Regions from separate parts of the Acinetobacter sp. NEB149 genome, predicted to be linked through region 1. Evidence: predicted binding sites of a transcription regulator. Region 1 holds the regulator's gene; the other holds the start of a gene.

Region 1 (4,338 bases):
CACGCCCCAAAAATTGATTCCAACAATCCATTCCAGTTCTTCATAAGATGCGCCTTCAACAGTTGAACCCAGCGCAACGCCTGCATTGTTAAAGATCATATTGATACTGCCATGATCCTGTTCGACCTGTGCCGCCCAGTTACGCACCTGTTCCAGTTCAGCCACATTTACTTTCTGAATGGTGACACGGACATCATCACTCTCTTTAAGCAATTCGAGCGTTTGTGCCAAACTCTGTTCATTGATATCACTGAGGGCCAAATGACAACCCTGCTGAGCCAGTAATACTGCCAGTTGCTGGCCAATACCTGAACCGGCACCGGTAATCGCAGCGACTTTATTGTTAAAATTTTTCATTCAATTTCCTTATGTAAAGAACTGCCATTCCATGACAGCAGGATCTTGTTCTGTTGTTTCAGGAGTTAGCACAGATCCTCAATATAGTTTTGACAATATGGATTGTCAATAATTATCCCCTATCTTTAAAGGCCAAATTTCAGGGCAGCATTTCCATATAGGTCTAAGCGTGATTTATTGCTAAGATATTCAAAATCTTCATGCAGATGAGCACATAGGCCTTATGACTGATTCAACCGACTCAGCAGCAAAATCACGCCCCTCCAAGAGCAAGGAACGTCAGTTTAAAGGCCTGTCGATGGCTGAAAGGCAGCAGGCACGTCGTGAAAAGCTGATCGAAGCGGGGATTGAAGCCTATGGCCGTCACGGCTTTTTTTCAGTTACCGTCAAAGATATCTGCAATGAAGCCAAACTGACTGAACGTTATTTTTATGAATCTTTCAAGAAAAGTGAGCATCTGTTTCAGACCATCTTTTTAAAACTGATTGATGAGCTGCAACAGAATGTGATGCAGGCCATGATGCAAGCCTCGACCGATCCAAAAAAAATGATCAAAGCGGGTCTGAATGCGCTGCTCACTACCCTGCGTGATAATCCGCGCATGGCACGGATCATTTATATCGATGCCATGCTGGTGCAGGAACTGCATAATCAGGCCACCATCCATGAAACCATGTCACGTTTCGACCGCATGATTCATGCCTTCGTCATGTTGATGATGCCGCAATTAAATCGCAGCGAGCAGGAAATTTCACTGGTGTCGACCGGTTTAAATGGCTATGTCACCCAAATTGCTATTCGTTGGGTGATGAGCGGTTTTAAACATTCGCTTGAGGAAGTTTTATCGTCTTGTAGTGTGGTTTTTTTGGCACTGCTCGATTCATTTTCAGAGAAAAAATAGCTGTTAAATCCTGTGCTTAATAGGCTTTCCTGCATTTACCAGTGAGTTACAAATTTATGCTGCACTACGGAAATGAGTAAAATTAATTTATGATTTTTTAACAAGTTTCTGCGCTATATTTGTCACAAATCTTTTCGAATTTCAGCAGTTTTTCCCTTTCTGCAATGATACTGTCATAATTAGTCTTTGTAATAAGCCTGTCATAAATATAAAACGGTTCACCGTTTACATGAAATAGGGTATTGCGTTGTGAAAGATGACTACATATTAATCGTCGATGACGAGCTCCCGATTCGGGAAATGATCCATACCTCTCTGGATATGGCCGGTTTTCAGTGCTTACAGGCAGAAGATGCCAAGCAGGCGCATCAGATGATTGTGGATCAGCGTCCGGCACTGATTTTGCTGGACTGGATGATGCCGGGTGGTGTCAGCGGTGTGGACCTGTGTCGTCGTCTGAAACGTGATGAAAGCCTGTCAGAAATTCCGGTGATCATGCTCACAGCGCGCGGTGAAGAAGACCATAAAGTACAAGGTCTGGATGCCGGTGCCGATGACTACATGACCAAGCCATTCTCGACCCGAGAACTGGTCTCCCGGATTAAGGCGGTACTGCGCCGTGCCAATGCCCTGAGCGGCGAAAAAACCATTGATGCCAATGGCCTGATTCTGGATCCGGTCAGCCAGCGGGTGAATTTTGGCAACAACATTCTGGAAATGGGGCCGACTGAATACCGTTTACTGGCCTTCTTCATGACCCATCCGGAACGTGCCTATACCCGTGCGCAATTGCTGGATCAGGTGTGGGGCGGTAACGTCTATATTGAAGACCGGACTATCGATGTGCATATCCGCCGTTTGCGTAAAGTGCTGGAACCTTATGGTGTAGACCGTTTTGTACAGACCGTTCGCGGAACGGGCTATCGCTTTTCGACCCGTTCAGATGTCGCTTTAGGTTAATATCTTTTAAGGTAAATCTTGTTTTATGTATGAACCCTACCCTGTCCCCGAACTGGCACGCGAACACAAAAGAATCCGTTACAGCAGTTTATGGGATTTTGCGAAGCAGGATTTACGCTTACTGGCTTTTTTCCTGATTATCGCCAGCTTTATCGGTTTTGGGATTGGGTATTTCTGGATTTGTATTGTAATTGCCTTCGTGGCGTTCTTTGCGACCCAAATGCGTTCCTTATATCTGGTCAATGAATGGATTTCCAATCGCCCTTATGATGTTCCACCGAATATTGGCGGGATATGGGGTGCACTACTTTTCAATGTTTATCGCGCCCAACGTCAGGAACGGATTGTTCAGGCGGAAATGGTCGAACTGATCGACCGTGCACAGTCTTCACTGGTGGCCTTACAAGAAGCTGTGGTGCTGCTTGATGAAAACCAGCAGATTGAATGGTGGAATCCGGCGGCCGAACGTTTGCTCGGAATCTCGAGTGATGACCGTCGCCGTAATATTCTGACCTTGTTACGCCAACCGAGCTTTATCGAATACTATCACCATATTGATGAATCTCCCGACGGCCTGAAAATGCGTTCTTCGCTGTTTGAAGACCATTATGTGCAGGTCAAAATGACCCGTTTTGGCGGAGAAAGCCGGGTACTGGTCGCTTATGATGTGACCCGGATGCACAATCTGGAACAGATGCGAAAGGATTTTGTCGACAATATTTCCCATGAACTGCGCACCCCGTTGACCGTGCTCAGTGGCTATATTGAAACCTTTACCGATCAGGAAGATATCAATCCACGCTGGAAACGCGCTTTTGATCAGATGCAGTCGCAAACCCGACGCATGAATGCACTGGTCAACGACCTGTTGCTGCTGTCACGTCTGGAAAATGATAAAAATATTGCCAAAAACCAGATCATTGAAATGCCGAGTCTGATGAACCAGTTGTTCGATGATGCCCAGGCCTATAATATTGACTATGGTCATACCCTGAATCTGGACATTGACAGTCATTGCGATCTGATCGGTTCAGATATGGAACTGGCCAGCGCTTTTAGTAATCTGATCACCAATGCCATCAAGTACACACCCAAAGGCGGCACCATCACCATCGGCTGGCATGATGATGGTGAATCGGCCTATTTTGTGGTGCAAGATAACGGCATCGGCATTGATCCCAAACATCTGCCACGACTGACCGAGCGTTTTTACCGAATCGATTCAGACCGTAGCCGCCGGACTGGTGGTACCGGTTTGGGATTAGCAATTGTTAAACATGTGCTGATGCAACATCAGGCACATCTGGAAATTGAGTCCAAGGAAAATCAAGGTTCTACCTTTAAGGTGGTTTTCCCCAAAGAACGTCTCAGCTTTCCAGAGTAATATAGTAAGCGTCCGCTGAACACACCTTCTGAATTCATCCTATAAGCCTTAATTTAGTCCCCACTTAAAAACAAGTGGGGACTAAAATTTATGACTACAAATCACCAGACATCCATCGCATCTCTTGCGAAAAAACGAAGAACATACAGTGCTGAATTTAAACAGCAGATCGTTCAGGCTTGTAAAGCACCGGACGTTTCAATTGCTTCAGTCGCTTTGCAACATGGATTGAATACAAATCTTGTATCCAAATGGATTCGCTTAATTGATGCTAAGCCAGGGAATGATCGCTCACCACTACCGAATAAACCTGCATTTATTGCCTTATCTTGCTCTGCACCATTAGATCCTACTCCTACTGACATGTTAAAGGTTCAAATTACTTTACCCCACTCAAAAGCAGAAATTGGCTTGAAATGGCAAGTATCAGAAATATCTGCTTTAGCAGAATTACTCAAGGCACTGGCAACATGATCCGTATCGATGAAATCTGGCTTTCTACCCAACCTCTGGATATGCGAGCAGGGATGGATACTATCATGGCTCAGGTGGTGAGAGCCTTTGGCTACATCAAACCGCATTGTGCTTACCTGTTCTGTAATAAACGTGGCCATCGCATGAAAGTACTGGTGCATGATGGACTGGGGATCTGGCTGTGTGCCCGGCGGCTGGAACAGGGCAAATTTCACTGGGCTAAAGTTCACCAGGGTGAAAGCGTAGCCCTCAGCCCGGAACA
Region 2 (4,338 bases), 1.1 Mb from region 1:
AGATAGCCACAATGGCATTAGGTATCTCATAGATGTGTAGATACCTATGCCCAAAGGGAGAGGGAGCTTTCCCAATGGATTCAAATTAGTAGTAGCAAACATCTAAAAATATCGTTTTCTAATAAAATGAATACTATTTAATTTAAATTTTCTTTATTTGAATAATTAATGTAGTCCCCTCTCCTGAGCAAGTTTTAAAGCACCACTTTTAAAACGAAGCGCAAGTGAGGGTTAGGGAGAAGTAAAAATCACCCATAAAAAAAGCTGCTCTAGAGCAGCTTTTTTTATGTCTAAATAACTTAGAACACTTTTAAAAGTACCCAATACAAACCGCCTGACAGACAGATCGTTGCTGGCAAGGTAAAGACCCAGGCAGACAGAATGGTTTTCACCATCTGGAAGTTCAGACCTGACTTGTTCGCCACCATGGTACCTGCTACTGCAGAGTTCAATACATGGGTAGTGGATACCGGCATACCAAAGCCATCTGCTGCCGCAATGGTTGACATCGCAACAAGTTCGGCAGACATACCCTGACCATAAGTCATATGCTGTTTACCAATACGCTCCCCGACAGTCACGACAATACGCTTCCAGCCGACCATCGTACCCAGACCAAGTGCCAAGGCTGTCGCCACTTTCACCCAGGTCGGGATGTATTGCAGGAATGAATCCAGATTGTCACGGTATTCATCTACTGTTTTTTCCTGTGCAGCACTCATTGTTGGTAAAGCTTCTGCTTTATCCAGACGTTTAAATGCTGTGGTGCTCAGGTACATGTCGTTGCGAAATTCAGACACTTGAGCTTCAGGAACATCCTTAATACTGGTATAGCTACCAACTTTTTCACCCAGATGATCCGTCAAACTTGCCAAGGCAGGCACGACTTCAGGGGTAATTTCCTTGGTCTGAATGTACTTGGTGATGACATCACGGGCTTGTTCATCCGGAATATCCTGATGATTTGGATAGATCACATCCGCAGTTTGTGCAGATAACTGGCCAAAAGACTGAATATGTTGTGCATCCAGATTTTTGTTCAGCGAGTACGCCAAAGGCACACAGCCGATCAGAATCAGCATGATCAGGCCCATACCTTTTTGACCGTCATTTGAACCGTGGGCAAAGCTTACCCCAGTACAGGTAAAGATCAGCATGGCACGAATCAATGGTGGCGGTGGCTTGTTACCTTCAGGTGGCTGGAACAGTTCCAGTTGACGCTTGAAGATTTTTTTCACCAGCAAGAACACAATCGCAGCAAATGCAAAACCGATTAAAGGCGAGAATAACAGCGCCTTACCGACTTTCATCACCTGCTCCATGTCTATACCTGAAGCGCCAGTACCGGCATTCAGAATATAGTTCATGATGCCAACACCCAGAATCGAACCGATCAGGGTATGTGAACTGGATGCCGGAATACCGAGAAACCAGGTTCCCAGATTCCAGAGAATTGCTGCGATCAGCATGGCAAAGACCATGGCAAAGCCTGCTCCGGAGCCGACATTCATGATCAGCTCGACCGGCAATAACGCAATAATGCCGTAAGCGACCGCACCACTGGCCACCATAACTCCAAGGAAGTTACAGAAGCCGGCCCACATCACTGCGACGGGAGCAGAAAGTGCGTTGGTATAAATGACCGTGGCAACTGCATTGGCGGTATCGTGGAAGCCATTGACGAACTCAAAACTCAACGCAATAAAAAGTGCCGTCGCTAACAAAATAACTGAATACAAGCCTAAGGCCGGTACATGCGCTAAATCTGCAGACAACTGGAAGCCGATATAAATCAGCGTAGTGATAATAAGAGTCAGGAACACCGGCATAAAAAATTTCGGTGTTGGCACATGAACATTGGTCGACTTTTGGGAAGCCGACCCGTGTGCTGAATCTACGGGAGTTTGATTAGGATTCATGCAAGCAGGAATAGAGGATTCAAGAATCCCCATATTGTTCAGTTAAATTGTGACAATTATATGACAAACTGCTGTCATATGAAGCAATTATTTGGATTTTCTTGCTGCTATTCGTCCTGTTTAATTCCGACTAAAACACTAGATTTTGATTTTATAAATCATTTACTTAAGATAAGATTCCAGCTTCTTCAAGCTTAAAAACTCAACATATTTTGCTACCAAAACGATTTACGCCCTGCCTGTCATCAAGCTGAGCAAAAGTTTCATTTGCACAGCATAAGCCATCAATATGACAATTTCATGAATGAAAGCATCAGCTTAATTTTTTGATTTTGTTTACTGTCTCAAAGACATCGAATCAGATTAGAGATTGCAATATTTTCTGATCCGGATGTTAAAACTTGTTGTTTTTCTAGATGACTTATCAAATTTTCATATCATGCTTATCCATCATTCTGAGCAATCTCAGCAGAAATCAGCCAACTAATCTGCTAAGATTAGCGTCGTTTTTTTTGATTTCTGCTGAGAAAGTTTGAATGTCTACACTTACCACTTTAAAAGAACTTCTTGCCAAAAGAATTTTAATTATCGATGGTGCGATGGGTACTATGATCCAGCGCCATAAACTGGAAGAAGCCGATTATCGTGGTGAGCGTTTTGCTGACTGGGCCTATGATCTCAAAGGTAATAATGATTTGCTGGCGCTGACTCAGCCACAAATCATTCAAGGCATTCATGAAGCTTACTTGGAAGCTGGCGCCGACATTATTGAAACCAACACCTTTAACGGTACCCGCGTTTCAATGTCGGATTACCACATGGAAGATCTGGTTCCCGAGATTAACCGTGAAGCAGCGCGTCTGGCCAAAGAAGCCTGTGCCAAATATTCAACGCCTGAAAAACCACGCTTTGTGGCAGGTGTGATTGGTCCGACATCGCGTACCACCTCTATTTCTCCAAACGTGAATGACCCGGCGTTCCGTAACATCACTTTTGATGCGCTCAAAGTTGACTATATTGAATCAACCAAAGCCTTGATCGAAGGTGGTGCAGACATCATCCTGATCGAAACCGTGTTCGATACCTTGAATGCCAAGGCCGCAATTTTTGCAGTGAAAGAAGTCTTTAAAGAATTGGGCTATGAATTGCCAATCATGATTTCAGGTACGATCACGGATGCATCAGGTCGTACATTGACTGGTCAAACCGCTGAAGCCTTCTGGAACTCGATGCGCCATGCAGAGCCACTTTCTATCGGCTTTAACTGTGCCCTAGGTGCAGATGCGATGCGTCCACACGTTAAAACCGTGTCTGACGTTGCCAATACCTTTGTTTCAGCACATCCAAACGCTGGCTTGCCGAATGCCTTCGGTGGATATGATGAAACGCCGGAAGAAACTGCAGCCTTTATTAAAGAATTTGCAGAAAGTGGCTTAATTAATATTACCGGTGGTTGCTGTGGTACTACGCCGGATCATATCCGCGCGATTGCAAATGCTGTTGCAGGCATTACCCCTCGTCAAATTCCTGAAATTGAACCTGCCTGTCGTTTAAGCGGTTTAGAGCCATTTAACATCACCAAAGATTCACTGTTTGTGAACGTCGGTGAACGTACCAACGTCACCGGTTCGAAAAAATTCCTGCGTCTGATTCGTGAAGAAAACTTCGCCGAAGCACTTGATGTTGCCCGTCAACAGGTTGAAGCCGGTGCGCAGATCATCGACATCAACATGGATGAAGGCATGCTCGATTCACAAGGTGCGATGGTGCATTTCCTGAATCTGATTGCTTCTGAGCCGGATATTTCACGTGTGCCAATCATGCTGGATTCTTCTAAATGGGAGATTATCGAAGCGGGCCTGAAATGTGTGCAAGGCAAAGCCGTGGTGAACTCGATTTCCCTGAAAGAAGGTCATGACGAGTTTGTCGAACGTGCCCGCCTCTGCCGTCAATATGGTGCCGCGGTCATCGTGATGGCATTTGATGAAGATGGTCAGGCCGATACAGCTACGCGCAAAAAAGAAATCTGCAAACGTTCATATGATGTTCTGGTGAATGAAGTGGGTTTCCCGTCTGAAGATATTATCTTTGACCCGAACGTCTTTGCGATTGCAACCGGTATTGAAGAACACAACAACTATGGTGTGGACTTTATTGAAGCGACTGGCTGGATTAAACAGAACCTGCCAAATGCGATGATTTCTGGTGGTGTATCCAACGTATCGTTCTCGTTCCGTGGTAACGAACCGGTGCGTGAAGCGATTCACTCGGTGTTCCTGTACCATGCTATTCAGCAAGGCATGACTATGGGTATTGTAAATGCCGGTCAGATGGCGATTTACGATGACATCGATAAAGAATTGAAAGAAGCGGTTGAAGATGTTGTATTAAACCAGAACCAGGGTGAAAGTGGTCAGGA

The links. The regulator PhoB, encoded in region 1, activates phosphate uptake and scavenging genes when phosphate is short. The targets are predictions, from matches to a motif close to TGTCATNAANCTGTCATAA.
Region 2: HGD77_RS04450 (inorganic phosphate transporter) is a predicted target of PhoB. The motif match lies at 1,967-1,985, and genes of this name have one in related genera.

What each region holds. Positions count from the first base shown of each region.
Region 1 covers NZ_CP051208.1:3,043,684-3,048,021, forward strand. Annotated here, with positions in the region: gene HGD77_RS14725 (SDR family NAD(P)-dependent oxidoreductase) at 1-357, opposite strand, end outside; gene HGD77_RS14730 (TetR/AcrR family transcriptional regulator) at 581-1,258, shown strand; gene phoB (phosphate regulon transcriptional regulator PhoB) at 1,508-2,218, shown strand; gene phoR (phosphate regulon sensor histidine kinase PhoR) at 2,244-3,602, shown strand; gene tnpA (IS66-like element accessory protein TnpA) at 3,693-4,076, shown strand; gene tnpB (IS66 family insertion sequence element accessory protein TnpB) at 4,073-4,338, shown strand, end outside.
Region 2 covers NZ_CP051208.1:949,748-954,085, reverse strand. Annotated here, with positions in the region: gene HGD77_RS04455 (transposase) at 1-32, shown strand, start outside; gene HGD77_RS04450 (inorganic phosphate transporter) at 300-1,919, opposite strand; gene metH (methionine synthase) at 2,456-4,338, shown strand, end outside.